3 regions of the Spiroplasma eriocheiris genome follow, and region 1 is predicted to be linked to each of the others. Evidence: riboswitches for the same ligand, from Rfam matches in the RefSeq annotation. Region 1 holds a riboswitch; each other region holds the start of a gene.

Region 1 (4,479 bases):
AATTTATCAGAAATAGTTGGTCTTAATGAATTACTTGATATAAGTAAACATAAACGCCAACCTTTTGGAACTTACTGAGCATGAGAAAAAGTGTCTGCTAAAATACAAAAAATGTTAACAATATACCAACAATTGCAAATAAACTTAGGACAATTATTATTTTCTGAATTGACAAATTTTATTTTTAAGTTTAGTAAATACGAGGGGCAATTATTCCTACCGTCACAATTCATCCGCGTAAAGTTAAATTAGAAATTCGAGCAATTGGGTCTGAAGATTCGGAGACCAATGCTTCTCAAGATGATTCTTCAGCAACTAATAGCAAGTCAGAACCAAAATATTTTGAAGTTCTTAGCGTACTTAATGAATTAACTTTTGAAAAAATTTTAGAAAAATATGTTATTGTTGAAGATGATACAATAATTAATTTTAATGAAATTAAATCTAATTCTCAGTTACTTGAATTTTATGCAAAATTTTATTTGCATAAAATTAAAACCGAAACTAATCAATTAATTGAGCTTTTAAAATTCCATGATCGTATTCTTATTATTGATATTGCACAACATTATTTTAAATTTTTAAATTCTTTTAAAATTCGTACTAAAGAAATGGTCGATTTTAGTGAGCAATTTCAAATTATGGGTTATCAAGAATGAGGCTATATCAAAAAAGAAAAATGGCCTACTTTTTTCAAAAATTTTAAACAACAAATTTTAAGTAATAGAAAGTTACAAAAGAAAGAACACAAAATGACCGATGTTATTTTTAGCGATACTGGGGAATTTGAAATTTTTTTGTGAAATGTTTTAAATGCTCAAAGCCGATTATTAAGATTTATAACTGCTAATAATTATGGACAAGTTTTTAACCAGAAATTAATAGATAATTATTTGAATACCATTCACAAAATTCAAGAAAAATGAAAACAAGAGATTAATGAGGGTGAATTAGTAGTAACACAATCAAAAAACTTTAAAAAAAGAAAGCAATTATTATTACGGAAAAAAATTAATGTAGAAAAAAGACTTAAAATAGGGAAGATATCTCGCCTTGACTCATATGAGTTTTCTTCATCAAATGTTGATGAAAACGAAAAATCTTTATAACTAAGGATAAAAAAAGAATAATTATTATTCTTTTTTTTATTATTTTACAAATTAAAAATAATATAGTAAGATATGTTTACAACTAAATAGCTTTGGAATAATAGATGTTTGGGAAAAGAGTTAGATTCTCTTGCTGTCCCAGCAACTGTGATGCGGATGAACGTTACATAGCCATTAAAGGAAACTTTGAGAAGGGTAACTAGTAAAATGATGCTAAGCCAGGAAACCAGTCTGTTATCTCACTAAATTTATGTTATTCCTGGGAATGAAATAACAAAATTATTTTGTAATCTTTAATAATGTTGCGAATGCTTTTTTTGATTACTTTTAAATAATTTAAAAATATTTGTACTCCTTTCCCTAATGAAGTGAATGCTTTTTAGTTGTCAAGGAAAAGTTGTTTTAGGGATTATTACAAGTTTTTTGTTAACTCTTCATAATTTATTAACAACTCCCATTAGCATTGAACGGGAATTAATATTGATGAACACTATAAAAATCCAGATTACTTTTGGGTTTATTTTAGTATCGCTAATTAAGCAATTACTAAATTATTTTAGATAGATATTTTTAATATATCTTTGAAAGGAGCAATTATGGCAGCACAAAAAAATAAATATTATCAAAATTCACTTTCGCCCCTTGAATATGCGCAAAATAATTTTCAGGGGAAAATGCGGTCAGTTAACTGAAATGTCATTAATGATGATAAAGATTTAGAAGTATGAACCAGAATTACCCAAAATTTTTGGTTACCAGAAAAAATCCCAGTTTCTAATGATTTAACATCATGACGTACTTTAAATCCGGAATGGCAACAACTAATTACCCGCACATTTACTGGTTTAACATTATTGGATACAATCCAAGCAACGGTTGGCGATGTTGCCCAAATTCCTAACTCATTGACCGATCATGAACAAGTTATTTATACAAACTTTGCCTTTATGGTTGCTGTTCATGCGCGATCATACGGAACCATTTTTTCAACTTTATGTTCAAGTGAGCAAATTGAAGAAGCTCATGAATGAGTTATTAATACAAAAAGTTTACAAGAACGAGCCCAAGCATTAATTCCATATTATGTTGGTGATGATCCGCTAAAATCAAAAGTCGCCGCTGCTTTAATGCCAGGATTTTTACTATATGGTGGATTTTATTTACCATTTTATTTATCAGCGCGTGGTAAGCTCCCAAATACTTCCGATATTATCCGGTTAATTTTAAGAGACAAAGTTATTCATAATTATTATAGTGGTTATAAATACCAACAAAAAGTTGCTAAATTACCACCCGCGCAACAGGAAGAAATGAAACAATTTGTTTTTGATTTACTAAATGAGTTAATTATTTTAGAAAAAAAATATTTGCATGAACTTTATGAAGGATTTGGATTAGCTGAAGATGCGATTCGCTTTAGTTTATATAATGCTGGGAAATTTTTACAAAATTTAGGTTATGAATCACCTTTTAGTGAGGAAGAAACAAGAATTGCCCCCGAGATTTTTACCCAGTTATCAGCCCGTGCCGATGAAAACCATGATTTCTTTTCTGGGAATGGTTCTTCTTATGTAATGGGGATTACTGAAGAAACTGAAGATGAAGATTGAGAATTTTAGACTCAAGGAATAATTATGCATAAGGATTTTATTAGAGTTTCCGATCAATCAGTTACCAAACCAACAGGTGAAATGTATGTTGTTTATTTTTCCTCACCATCAAATAATACTTACCGCTTTATCCAAAAACTAAATATTAAAAATACACGAATTCCTTATGATTTATCAGAAGAAATCTTAGTTGAGAAAGATTATGTTTTGATTTGTCCCACATATGGGGGTGGAGGCAATGATTATAAAGGAGCAGTTCCTAAACAAGTAATTAAATTTTTAAATAACCACCAAAATCGTCAGTTTTGCCGTGGGGTCATTGCCTCAGGAAATACTAATTTTGGCGACACCTTTGCGGTGGCTGGACCAATTCTTTCCAAAAAATTACAGGTTCCGCTATTATACCAATTTGAATTACTAGGAACTCCCCAAGATGTTAAAACTATCAAAAAAATATTAAGTGATTTTTGAAAGGAATAGAATTTATGAAGACAAATAAAGTTTCTCTGTTAGCAAATAATGGAGATAATGAAGAATACATTGCTTTAAATGCAAAATCAAAACTATTTGAACGGGGAAAAGATAATTTTCAATTAGACGTGTTAGCTGCTGAAAGTTATTTAAACCACCATGTGTTACCAAATCTTAAAAAGTTTAGCGATGTTAAAGAACGCATCGCCTACTTAGTAAAAGAACAATACTATGATGAAACAATTATTAATAAATATCAAATAGAAGAAATTGAAAAATTAACAACGCTTGCTAAAAACTATCATCATCACTTTCCTAGTTTTATGGGAGCGTTAAAATTTTTTAACTCCTATGCTTTAAAAACATTTGATAATCAACAATATTTAGAAACTTATGAAGAGCGGGTAGTAATGAATGCGTTATTTTTTGGCGATGGTGATTTTAAAGCTGCCCAAGCAATTTTAAAAGAAATGATGTTAGGGCGCTTTCAACCTGCAACACCAACTTTTTTAAACGCGGGGAAAAAACAACGGGGAGAATACATTTCGTGTTATTTATTAAGAGTTGAAGATAATATGGAATCTATTTGTCGTGCGATTTCAACTTCTTTACAGTTATCAAAACGCGGTGGGGGAGTGGCCTTATGTTTAACTAATCTTCGTGAATTTGGGGCGCCCATTAAAAACATTGCAAATCAAGCCACGGGGGTTATTCCCGTGATAAAAATTTTAGAAGATTCATTTTCATATGCTAATCAATTAGGCCAACGGCAAGGGGCTGGGGCAGTGTATTTAAATGTTCATCATCCCGATATTATGCTCTTTTTAGATACCAAACGAGAAAATGCTGATGAAAAAATTCGAATTAAATCCTTATCATTAGGGGTGGTGATTCCTGATATTACATTTGAATTAGCAAAAAATAATGAAAAAATGGCGTTGTTTAGTCCGTATGACATTCAAAAAGTTTATGGAAAACCAATGAGTGATATTGCTATTAGTAAAGAATACTATAATATGTTAAATAATCCGGAGATTAAAAAAACCTTTATTGATGCGCGAAAATTATTCCAAACAATTGCGGAATTACATTTTGAAAGTGGTTATCCCTATTTACTATTTGATGACACCGTTAATAATCGTAATGCCCATCCCGGTCGAATTGTGATGAGTAACTTATGTAGTGAAATTGTCCAGTTAAGTACGCCCAGTGAATACAATGAAGATCTTAGTTTTAAGAAAATTGGGGAAGACATTTGTTGTAATTTGGGGAGTGTTAATATTGCCAAA
Region 2 (4,479 bases), 670 kb from region 1:
AATTCAACATAACTAATATGTCCACCTAATGTGATTGCATGGAATGGTGCTTCTTTTTTTATTTTTTCAAAAATACTAATATCTTGTTTAACATCAACATGGAATGAATTAACATAATAATTACTGTCATTAACACCCGGGATAACTCCATATTTTTTAACATCCATTCTAGTAAAACGCCCCGATAATCCTTCGGCTGGAGTGGCAATAACTGAATAGTTCAAATTATATTTTTGTTTATATTGATTAGCAATCTCATTCATTGTTAATACTGCTTGGTATAATAAATCATATGCTGCATCTGATTCACCGTGGCCTTTTCCAAAGATCATTTTCATGGCATTATGCCCTCCAATAAAGCCAATTGTTAAACTACCCTGGTTAATCATATTTCCGACATATTCATCTTTTGAAATGTCCTTATGATGTTTTCATACATTATTTTTTACCATAAAAGGAAATTGTTTTAATAATGCTGTTTTTTGATAATCAAAACGTTCTTTTAACTGTTTAGCAATTAAAATACTCATTGTTCTTACTTTTTCTAAAAATAAGGCACTTACTTTTTTTAAAAAATCATCATATGATAAATTTTCTTCTTTAACTTCTTTTACCGCTTCAATGGCTAAACGCGGTAAGTTCATAGTTGTAAAAGAAATATTACCACGGCCAACTGGTGTTTTATATCCATTAACATTTTCAAAAGTTCTTGTCCGACAACCCATCGTCGCAACTTCATTTAAATAATTATTTGGATCAGCAGGATTTCAATTTTCATGCTTATTAAATGGTGTATCTAAAAAAACAAAATTAGGAAATAACCGAGTTGAATTTGTTTGGCAAGCAAGAATCAATAAATCAAAGTTTTTAGTTTTATAATTTAGTAACCCCTTTTCAGCTTGTTTTCAATTATTAATTGCTAAATTAAAATCTTCTTCCGAGTAAGAAATTCCTGCTTTAACTTTAAAGATCTGAATAGGAAAAATTGGGGTTTCGTTTTTTCCAAGTCCTTTTTGAGTTGCTAATAATATTTGGCGCATCACCATTCTTCCTTCGGGAGAAGTATCAGTTCCATAATTTATTGATGAAAAAACAACTTGGTTTCCTCCTCGCGAATGCATTGTATTTAAATTATGAATAAACCCTTCCATCGCTTGGAAAGTTTCTTTTTCTGTTGTAAGATATGCCTCCTCAAAAGCAATTTTAACTTGGTTTATATTTAAATTTAATAATTTACTAATTTCAAGTTGTGCTTCTTTATTAAGTTGCAAATCAATAGTGTTAATTTTTGTTTGAATTAGTGCTTGTCAATTTGTTTGGCTTTTTAAATTATTTAATTTTAAAATAAATTCTAATTGTTTGACTAAATTTTTGCGAAATGATTTCAAAACACCCGGCGCTAAAAAATAATCAAAAGCTGGAATTGCTTGACCACCATGTTGTTCATTTTGGTGTGATTGAAAAACGATTGCTGCTAGTGTGGCATAAGACTGAATAGTTTGTGGTTCGCGAACCATTCCATTCTTTGTTCAAAAACCATTAGCAAAAATATCTTTTAAATCATACTGCACACATGTCGTTGTTTTTGATGGATAATAGTCTAAATCATGAATATGAATATCCCCATTTTGATGAGCATCACGATATTCCTTACTTAATAAAAAGCGTAAAGCATATTCTTTGGCAGTTGTTGCAGCCATATTCATCATTTGACCAGCTGGTGTATCTGCTGACATATTAGCATTTTCATAAGTTGAATCATTTTTTTCAACATTAACAATTTTCATTATTTCTTCTTTTAAGGCATCAATATCATATGATTTTAAAGGATTTTCTTTAGTAAAAATAGCAAACGAATTACTAATAATACTACTTATTGTTGAATTAGTTCCCCCGTCAGTTTCTTTGTTGTATAAAAACTTTTTGTCATTTAATTTCATTCCCGCTTTTCCCCGTTTCTGTTTTAATTATTATTTAAGTACTTTAAATAAACAAAAATAATATTTAGTTATCTTTGTTGTCTTTGTTAATAAAATTCAATAATTTATTATTTTTCATTTTTGTAAAAATACAAAAATTAAATAAATTACAGGATTACTTTATTCCAGAAGTAATCAAAGTTCAAAAACATGGTAGGTCTACTGGCTTTACTTCAGCCTACTTACTGCCCTTCCCAAGAAATTTTCTCAGTGGTTATTACAGTGTTCGTCAGTTTTACAGTTGCTGGTACAGCTTGTGCTTCTAACACAATTCCCTAATTAAAAACCATATTTATTTTATTTAATTTTTGAAAGATCGACATCTTTCATACTTAAACTATATCATAAATAAACCAAAATTTTTCATTTTTAAATTAAAAAAATAAACTCCTAACCGTCGTTTATATTTTCATTTAAAATTTCATTTAATTTAGATAAATCAATATTTCCTCCAGAAATAATGATTGTTACATTAGTATTTTGAATTAATTTAATTTTTTCAGATAATACTCCTGCATAAGCTGCAGCGCCAGCACCTTCTGCTAAAATTTTGTCTTTTGCTAATAAGAACAAAATTGCCTCCTTAACCTCTTTCTCTGAAACAGTAACAATTTCATCAACATACTGTTTACATATCTCAAAAGTAATTAAACCAATTTTTTGAACATTAATACCATCAGCAATTGTTTTACTAGGTTCAACTTCAATTGATTTACCAAATTCAAAGGCTTTTGTTAAAGATGGCACATTTTCAACTTCAACACCAATAATTTTAACTTCTGGATTTAATGTTTTTGCGGCAATAGCAATACCTGAAATTAAACCGCCACCACCAACGGGAACAATTATTGTATCTAAACCTTTAACTTGTTCAATTAATTCTAATCCAATAGTACCTTGCCCACTAATTACCTCTTCATCATCAAAAGCATGTACAAATGTTAATTGCTGTAATTTTTGAACTTCTAATGCAGTTTTTAACGCCCCATCAAAATTAGAACCAGATAAAATAATATCTGCACCATATAATTTAGTTGCCTCAATTTTTGATTTTGGTGCATTTTCTGGCATTACTATAGTACATCTAGTATTTGTTAATAAACATGCCAATGCAACACCTTGAGCATGATTGCCAGCAGATGCAGCAATAATTCCTTTAGCACGTTCGGCTTCATTCAAAGAAAGAATCTTATTTAAACTTCCTCTAATTTTGAAACTTCCTGTTCGTTGTAAATTTTCTAATTTTAAATATATTTCCGCATTAAGCATTTTTGATAGTGTCAAATCATGAATTATATTATCAGAATTAATATAATCACTAATTCTATCTCGTGCTTCCTTAATTTTATCAATAGTAATCATCAGGGAAAACCTCTCTTGTATATGTGTCTTTGTTTTCATATATATTCTATTCCTTTAAATTTAAAAAACAATGAAATCCTAAAAATAATATATAATTTAAAAAACTAAGAAATTATATTCTTAGTTTTTTTCAAATTCTAAACTACCTGAATTAGTAAAGTTTATTGTTTTATCGCCACTAGTTAGGTCAACATTAACATTTCAATTGGCTGTAAACTTTGTATCATCACCAGTTTTAACAAATGTGCTTGTTCCTTTCTCTCCAATAGTAATTTGGGATAAATCATAATTACCCATTGGGTCCAAACTTTCGGAATTAAACCCTAAACTAGTAATAAAATTACCCAAGTATACTATACCTGTAGCAGATAAGATGCTCATTGGTATGTCAACACCATTAATTTTGGCCGAATTCATATCCATTATATTGTCAGGTATTAATGATAATGTCCCTTGACCTTTCTGAGCTAATGAATAACTACCATCACTATTTTTAGTAAATAAATGACTAACAAAAGTAAAAGTAATATAACTATTAATAGCTTTTTGTGCTTCTTCTGTAATCCCCGTTGTTGTCGTTTCTTCTTTATGGCAAGCAACAATGTTAATTGCTCCGGTTGCTGTTAAACCAACAGCGCCAAAAATTGCTAATAACTTTTTCATTTCTTTATTTTCCTTTCTTTTAAAAATTTTAGGGAAATAAAATAATATAGTTATTACAATTGCTATAAATGAAGTTAATAAGTTTTTAACTTTCCCTGCTAATATCTTAATTAACTAAACACTAAAAAACAATAAGTTTCATAATTTAGAAAAATAATTATCAATCTAAAAACTATAAATTCTCTAAAAAACTAAGTTTTTATATTTACACACATATATCTATTTGCTATAATTCCTTTGTGTCTAAGTAAATGAAAGGAATGAATATTAATGGCAAATATCAAATCACAAGTTAAAAGAATCAAAACAAATGAAAAAGCTAATTTAGCTAATAAATCATTTAAATCTTCAATTAAAACAGCAATTAAAAAAGCTAATTTAGCAATTGCAGAAAAACAAGAAAATGCTAACGATTTAGTAAACAATGCTGTTTCATTAATTGACAAAGCTGTAACTAAAGGGATTTATCATGCTA
Region 3 (4,479 bases), 430 kb from region 1:
GGTTACTTTCAAAATTACTATCAAAAATTATTGGTTCTTTTCCTTTTGTTGTCATCCCCATATCAGAAGTATCAATTAATTGTAAATACTGCGTAGCTTCTGTTAAATTATTAGCTGCTTGTAAATAAATAAAAAGATTATTATTTTTTGCAATATCTAAATAATCATGCTGATCCCAAATTGATTTGGTATTGGTATCAACATAATAATTTTCATATGCTACTCTGACTGCTTCTTTGTTTTGACTAACCACTTTCGCAAAAGTTTTTACTCAGGCAGGTTCTTGATATTGTTGATTGTTTGTTTGATTATTTAAACACCCCACCAATGGTGTTGTAATAGTGGTTAATAAAGTTAGACTCGTAAATATTGTTAATAATTTTTTCATTCTTAAATGTAACTACCTCTCTTGTATTTTTTCGTTTTCGCTTAATGGTTCTAATGGTTTCATTTCAAATGATGAAGTCGTCTCTAATTTTGCTTGGGTTTTTTTGGAAAAAATATTATAGGAAATAATGCGTTTATCATCTTCATAAAATAAATAATATTGGAGATGGTTAACTCATAGTCTGGTTAAAGGATAAAATAAAACCCCGGCCATCATAATATTTCCCGCACAGTGAATACCATCATAAGATAATCCGTTTAATCATCAGGCAATTAAGGCAAAACTTTGCCCCCCGTTAATTTGGTTACCAATGATGACCACTACTAGTCAGTTAATAACAGCAAAAACAAAACCAAATAATAACCCAAAAAGACCAGCAATAATAATAAATGTTCACCATCATTTGAGAATTACCGGACGACAAACTCGCCCAATAACCGCTAAAAGTGGCCAAATAATTAAGTATGGTAAAAACCAACTTAAATTAAAACCCCAGTATAAACCATCAAGAAAGCAAAAAATTAGACTAATACTAAAACTCATATAAAAAGGAAAATAAACTCCAGCAAATAAAATTAATAATGTCACTGGTTCAATGTTTGGTAAAAAAGCCATTGCTTCTTTTAACGCAAAAACTAACGCCGCATAAATTGGAATTAAGCAAATTTGAATTAAAGTTTTAATAGTATAAGGACGCTTATGAAACAAAAATTTTGTTTTTAGTTTACCTCAAAAATTTTTCATAATTTTATTGTGTAACTAACATTAAATTAAAAACATCATTATTTTTCAAGAATAAATCATCAATCCCTACCCCACAAATATCAGAAATATTACTTTTAGGATCAGTATTACCCTTACATTTTGAATTTGTGGGACTGGTAATTGCTCAATATTCAGAATCATGAGCTGTTTTTTTAATTCATCCTTTGTTAGTATTAACTCCTTCTAGCCAATGTCCTAAAGAACCACTGGCAATAACCGCAAAGCTATCAGGATAATTTTGCATTAAATCTCCTAATGTTAACATTGTTGATTCATAGTTGGAACTAAACAACATTTCATGGACCGGTTTTGTCGCATCGTAGGCATTAATTTTTATTTTTAAAGTATTATCAACCCGATTTTTTAATGCAAAATACTTTGGCAAATATGTAATGTTTAAGATTACCGAAGCACTAAAAATAATACTCGCAAGGGCAATTATTAACCACATTACTCAATTTTTTTTATTAGTTTTATTCATATTGTTCTCCTTTAATTATGAGTTCTTAACAACTAAAAAAACGCTTTTGGAGCGTTTTGAATAATTATTAATTAGTAGGTTTTGGTTAGAAAATCAACCTTCATTTTAACTACTAGTAAACAATTAATTATCCAAACCCCAGGGATAATAATTATCGTATTGATAATTGGTTTGTAAATTTTTAGATCGGTCTACTGGCTTAGCTTCATTTTACTTACTATTCCTTCTCAAGATCTTTATCTCAATGGATTTTTATAGTGTTCATCAGCATTACAGTTGCTGGGACAGCCTAGGACTTGCACCTAATTCCCGTAATATCCAAAATTTGCTTTTTTAAGTTGTTATCTTAATAATATGAAGAAGTTGTCAAAATTGCAAACATTATTTTATTTTTTACATCTAAATAAACTATTTATTATTTAATTCATATAAATAAAGATGATTTATATCAGCACTAACTACTGAAAAAAATAATTTATGATCAGAAGTCTCAAAAAAACCAGCAGCATAACTCTCTAACATGTTAGCAACCACAATTCTAATTGTACCATCATCATTCAATTGTAAAATTTGATGACTCCCATAATTGAAAGCCAAAATAGTGCCATCATCCAATTGCGCAATAGTCTGAACAAGAGTAGCGGTTTGTGATAAAAGTTTAAAATTATCTGATCCAATTTCTCAAGAATAAATATTACTCTCTGTAGCAATTTTTATCAAATCCCCAAAATTTGGATTTTTATTAATTAATAAAAATCCAATAACTTTCCCACCGTCATTAGAGGTTTCATAGAAATCATATGTTTTTTTAAGTGTTCAATCAAAATCAAAAATATAAATATATTTACCACTAGCAGCTAAAAACTGCCCATTAGAAAGTGGGAAAAAGTAAAGAATCTTATCAGGGCCACTAAATTTTTTAAGCAAAATTAACTTAGGTATTGATCCACTCAATTCTAAAGAATAAATTAGCAAATTATTAAAATTACCAGCAAAAACATAAATTTTACCATCTAACAACTGCACAATTTTATAAAATGTAATGTTAGATTCTGGAACATCAATGAAATCTTTTTTAAAAGAACCATCTCGATTTAACTCAACAATTTTTTTTCCTAAATTTAATAATATCGTTGAATCTTTCAATTCAGCTAATTTGGTATAATCAGTCCAAACTCCCCCTAAATTAGTCATATCAAAATGAGCAGTTTGTTTTTTTATTTTTCCAATATTAGGATTATATACTTGAAAATAAATTTCAATTGGTTCTACATTATCAGAAACATATATTTTACTGTCTTTTTTTGCAGTCACTTTTGCAGTTGAAGATGTAATTGACAACAACTCAATTTCTTCGATTTTTAGGTCTTTATTTTTAGCAACCAATGCTTTACTAATAGTTTCAGATTTATTATTTACAATATTACCAATATTTGGCTCAATTAAATCTTGCGATAATAATTTTTTCCCACCAGTATTAAAATAAACCATCAAAGAATCACCAGGAATATAAACAGTACTATCTGGTTTAACAACAATTTTAGCTTCTGATTTATTATAGTCCTTAACTAATATTTGATTAATTTTTAAATTAGGATTTTCCTTGCCAAGATTATTTAAAACATCTTTTTCAATTGATGGATCATTAACTTCACCTACAATAATTTGGCTACTCAAATCTGTTTTTAAAGTTACTACTTGCGGTAAAAAAGTAACAGTAACTTGTGAATTATATTAATAATGACCACTAGCTGATTTTGCCGCAATAACTGCTGATGTTCGTGTAGTATTTCTTAAAAAAATATCTTCAACAACTACTCTAGGATTATGCTTTTTCACTTCTGCTAAAATTGTTGAATCTTGATTATCGGCAATATGGCCTAAAACATTATCATCAAAATCTTCAGCTAAAGCAATAAGATTAACCCCGCCATTAAAATTATTACTTGTCACTTTTTTAGAAGCAGAAAAATAAAATCCTAATCCCGTAGCCAAACCAGCAGCCACCAACAAAATAAAAATTAAAAAAGAAATCAAAAAATTACGGCGCATCTTTGACATATGCTTTAAACTATGCAAATGCATCATGCCCAATTGATTAATTTTACTATCAACATTTTTTAAATAATTAATATCTTCACTATTTGAAATTGGATAATTTAGATTTGGCAGATCTTGTGAAACCAAAGTTGGTGGATCAAAAGCTTTATCTTTCTTTACTATATTATTAGGGGTTTCATTCAAAAAGACTTTATTATTATAAGGAATAACATTTTTACGAACAATATCCTTATAATCACCTTTTATATCAAACAAACTACTTTTTACAAATAGCCCAAAATGACGATTAGCACACCGTAAATATAAGACTATTTTAATATCATACTTTTCTTTTAATTCCACCAAACTCTTATTTCTAATTTCTAAAAATATTAAATTCTTTAAAAAATCTGGTCGAGTGACCTTAATAGTATTTAATTTATTTTGTAATTCTGCTTGACATTGCGCACACAAAAAATTAGGAATCATATTTTTCATAGTTTTTTACCCTCTTTTTTATAAATTAGTATATTTCAAATTATACATTAAAAAAAAAAAAAAAAAGATTTATGACATTTTTATATTTTCAAACTAATTTAATCCTCTCAAAAGAAATGGTTAAATTCATTTTTTTAATTTACTAATTAAATAAATTATTAGTAAAAAAACTAAAATTCAACAGCAAGAAATTACTAAGGGAACAGTGAGACTATCAAATAAATTATAGGTTCCTTGGTCAACAATTGGATGGTGATTATATAAAGGCACAAAATTATACCACCCAAGAATCATCACCCCCATTGGG

Evidence for each region. Region 1 has a riboswitch for cobalamin ahead of nrdF (class 1b ribonucleoside-diphosphate reductase subunit beta). Riboswitches for the same ligand answer to the same signal wherever they lie in the genome.
Region 2: linked by a shared signal. The riboswitch ahead of SERIO_RS00775 (anaerobic ribonucleoside triphosphate reductase) and the one ahead of nrdF (class 1b ribonucleoside-diphosphate reductase subunit beta) in region 1 are both predicted to bind cobalamin.
Region 3: linked by a shared signal. The riboswitch ahead of SERIO_RS01995 (hypothetical protein) and the one ahead of nrdF (class 1b ribonucleoside-diphosphate reductase subunit beta) in region 1 are both predicted to bind cobalamin.

The regions. Positions count from the first base shown of each region.
Region 1 is NZ_CP011856.1:855,299-859,777, reverse strand. Features, by position in the region: gene SERIO_RS03900 (hypothetical protein) at 1-252, shown strand, start outside; gene SERIO_RS03895 (hypothetical protein) at 483-1,109, shown strand; cobalamin riboswitch at 1,195-1,358, shown strand; gene nrdF (class 1b ribonucleoside-diphosphate reductase subunit beta) at 1,706-2,728, shown strand; gene nrdI (class Ib ribonucleoside-diphosphate reductase assembly flavoprotein NrdI) at 2,744-3,199, shown strand; gene nrdE (class 1b ribonucleoside-diphosphate reductase subunit alpha) at 3,205-4,479, shown strand, end outside.
Region 2 is NZ_CP011856.1:163,984-168,462, reverse strand. Features, by position in the region: gene SERIO_RS00775 (anaerobic ribonucleoside triphosphate reductase) at 1-1,940, opposite strand, end outside; cobalamin riboswitch at 2,115-2,285, opposite strand; gene ilvA (threonine ammonia-lyase) at 2,370-3,341, opposite strand; gene SERIO_RS00765 (lipoprotein) at 3,462-4,004, opposite strand; gene rpsT (30S ribosomal protein S20) at 4,275-4,479, shown strand, end outside.
Region 3 is NZ_CP011856.1:422,050-426,528, reverse strand. Features, by position in the region: gene SERIO_RS02005 (lipoprotein) at 1-388, opposite strand, end outside; gene SERIO_RS02000 (hypothetical protein) at 401-1,132, opposite strand; gene SERIO_RS01995 (hypothetical protein) at 1,137-1,634, opposite strand; cobalamin riboswitch at 1,802-1,971, opposite strand; gene SERIO_RS01990 (hypothetical protein) at 2,043-3,311, opposite strand; gene SERIO_RS01985 (hypothetical protein) at 3,369-4,172, opposite strand; gene SERIO_RS01980 (ABC transporter permease) at 4,293-4,479, opposite strand, start outside.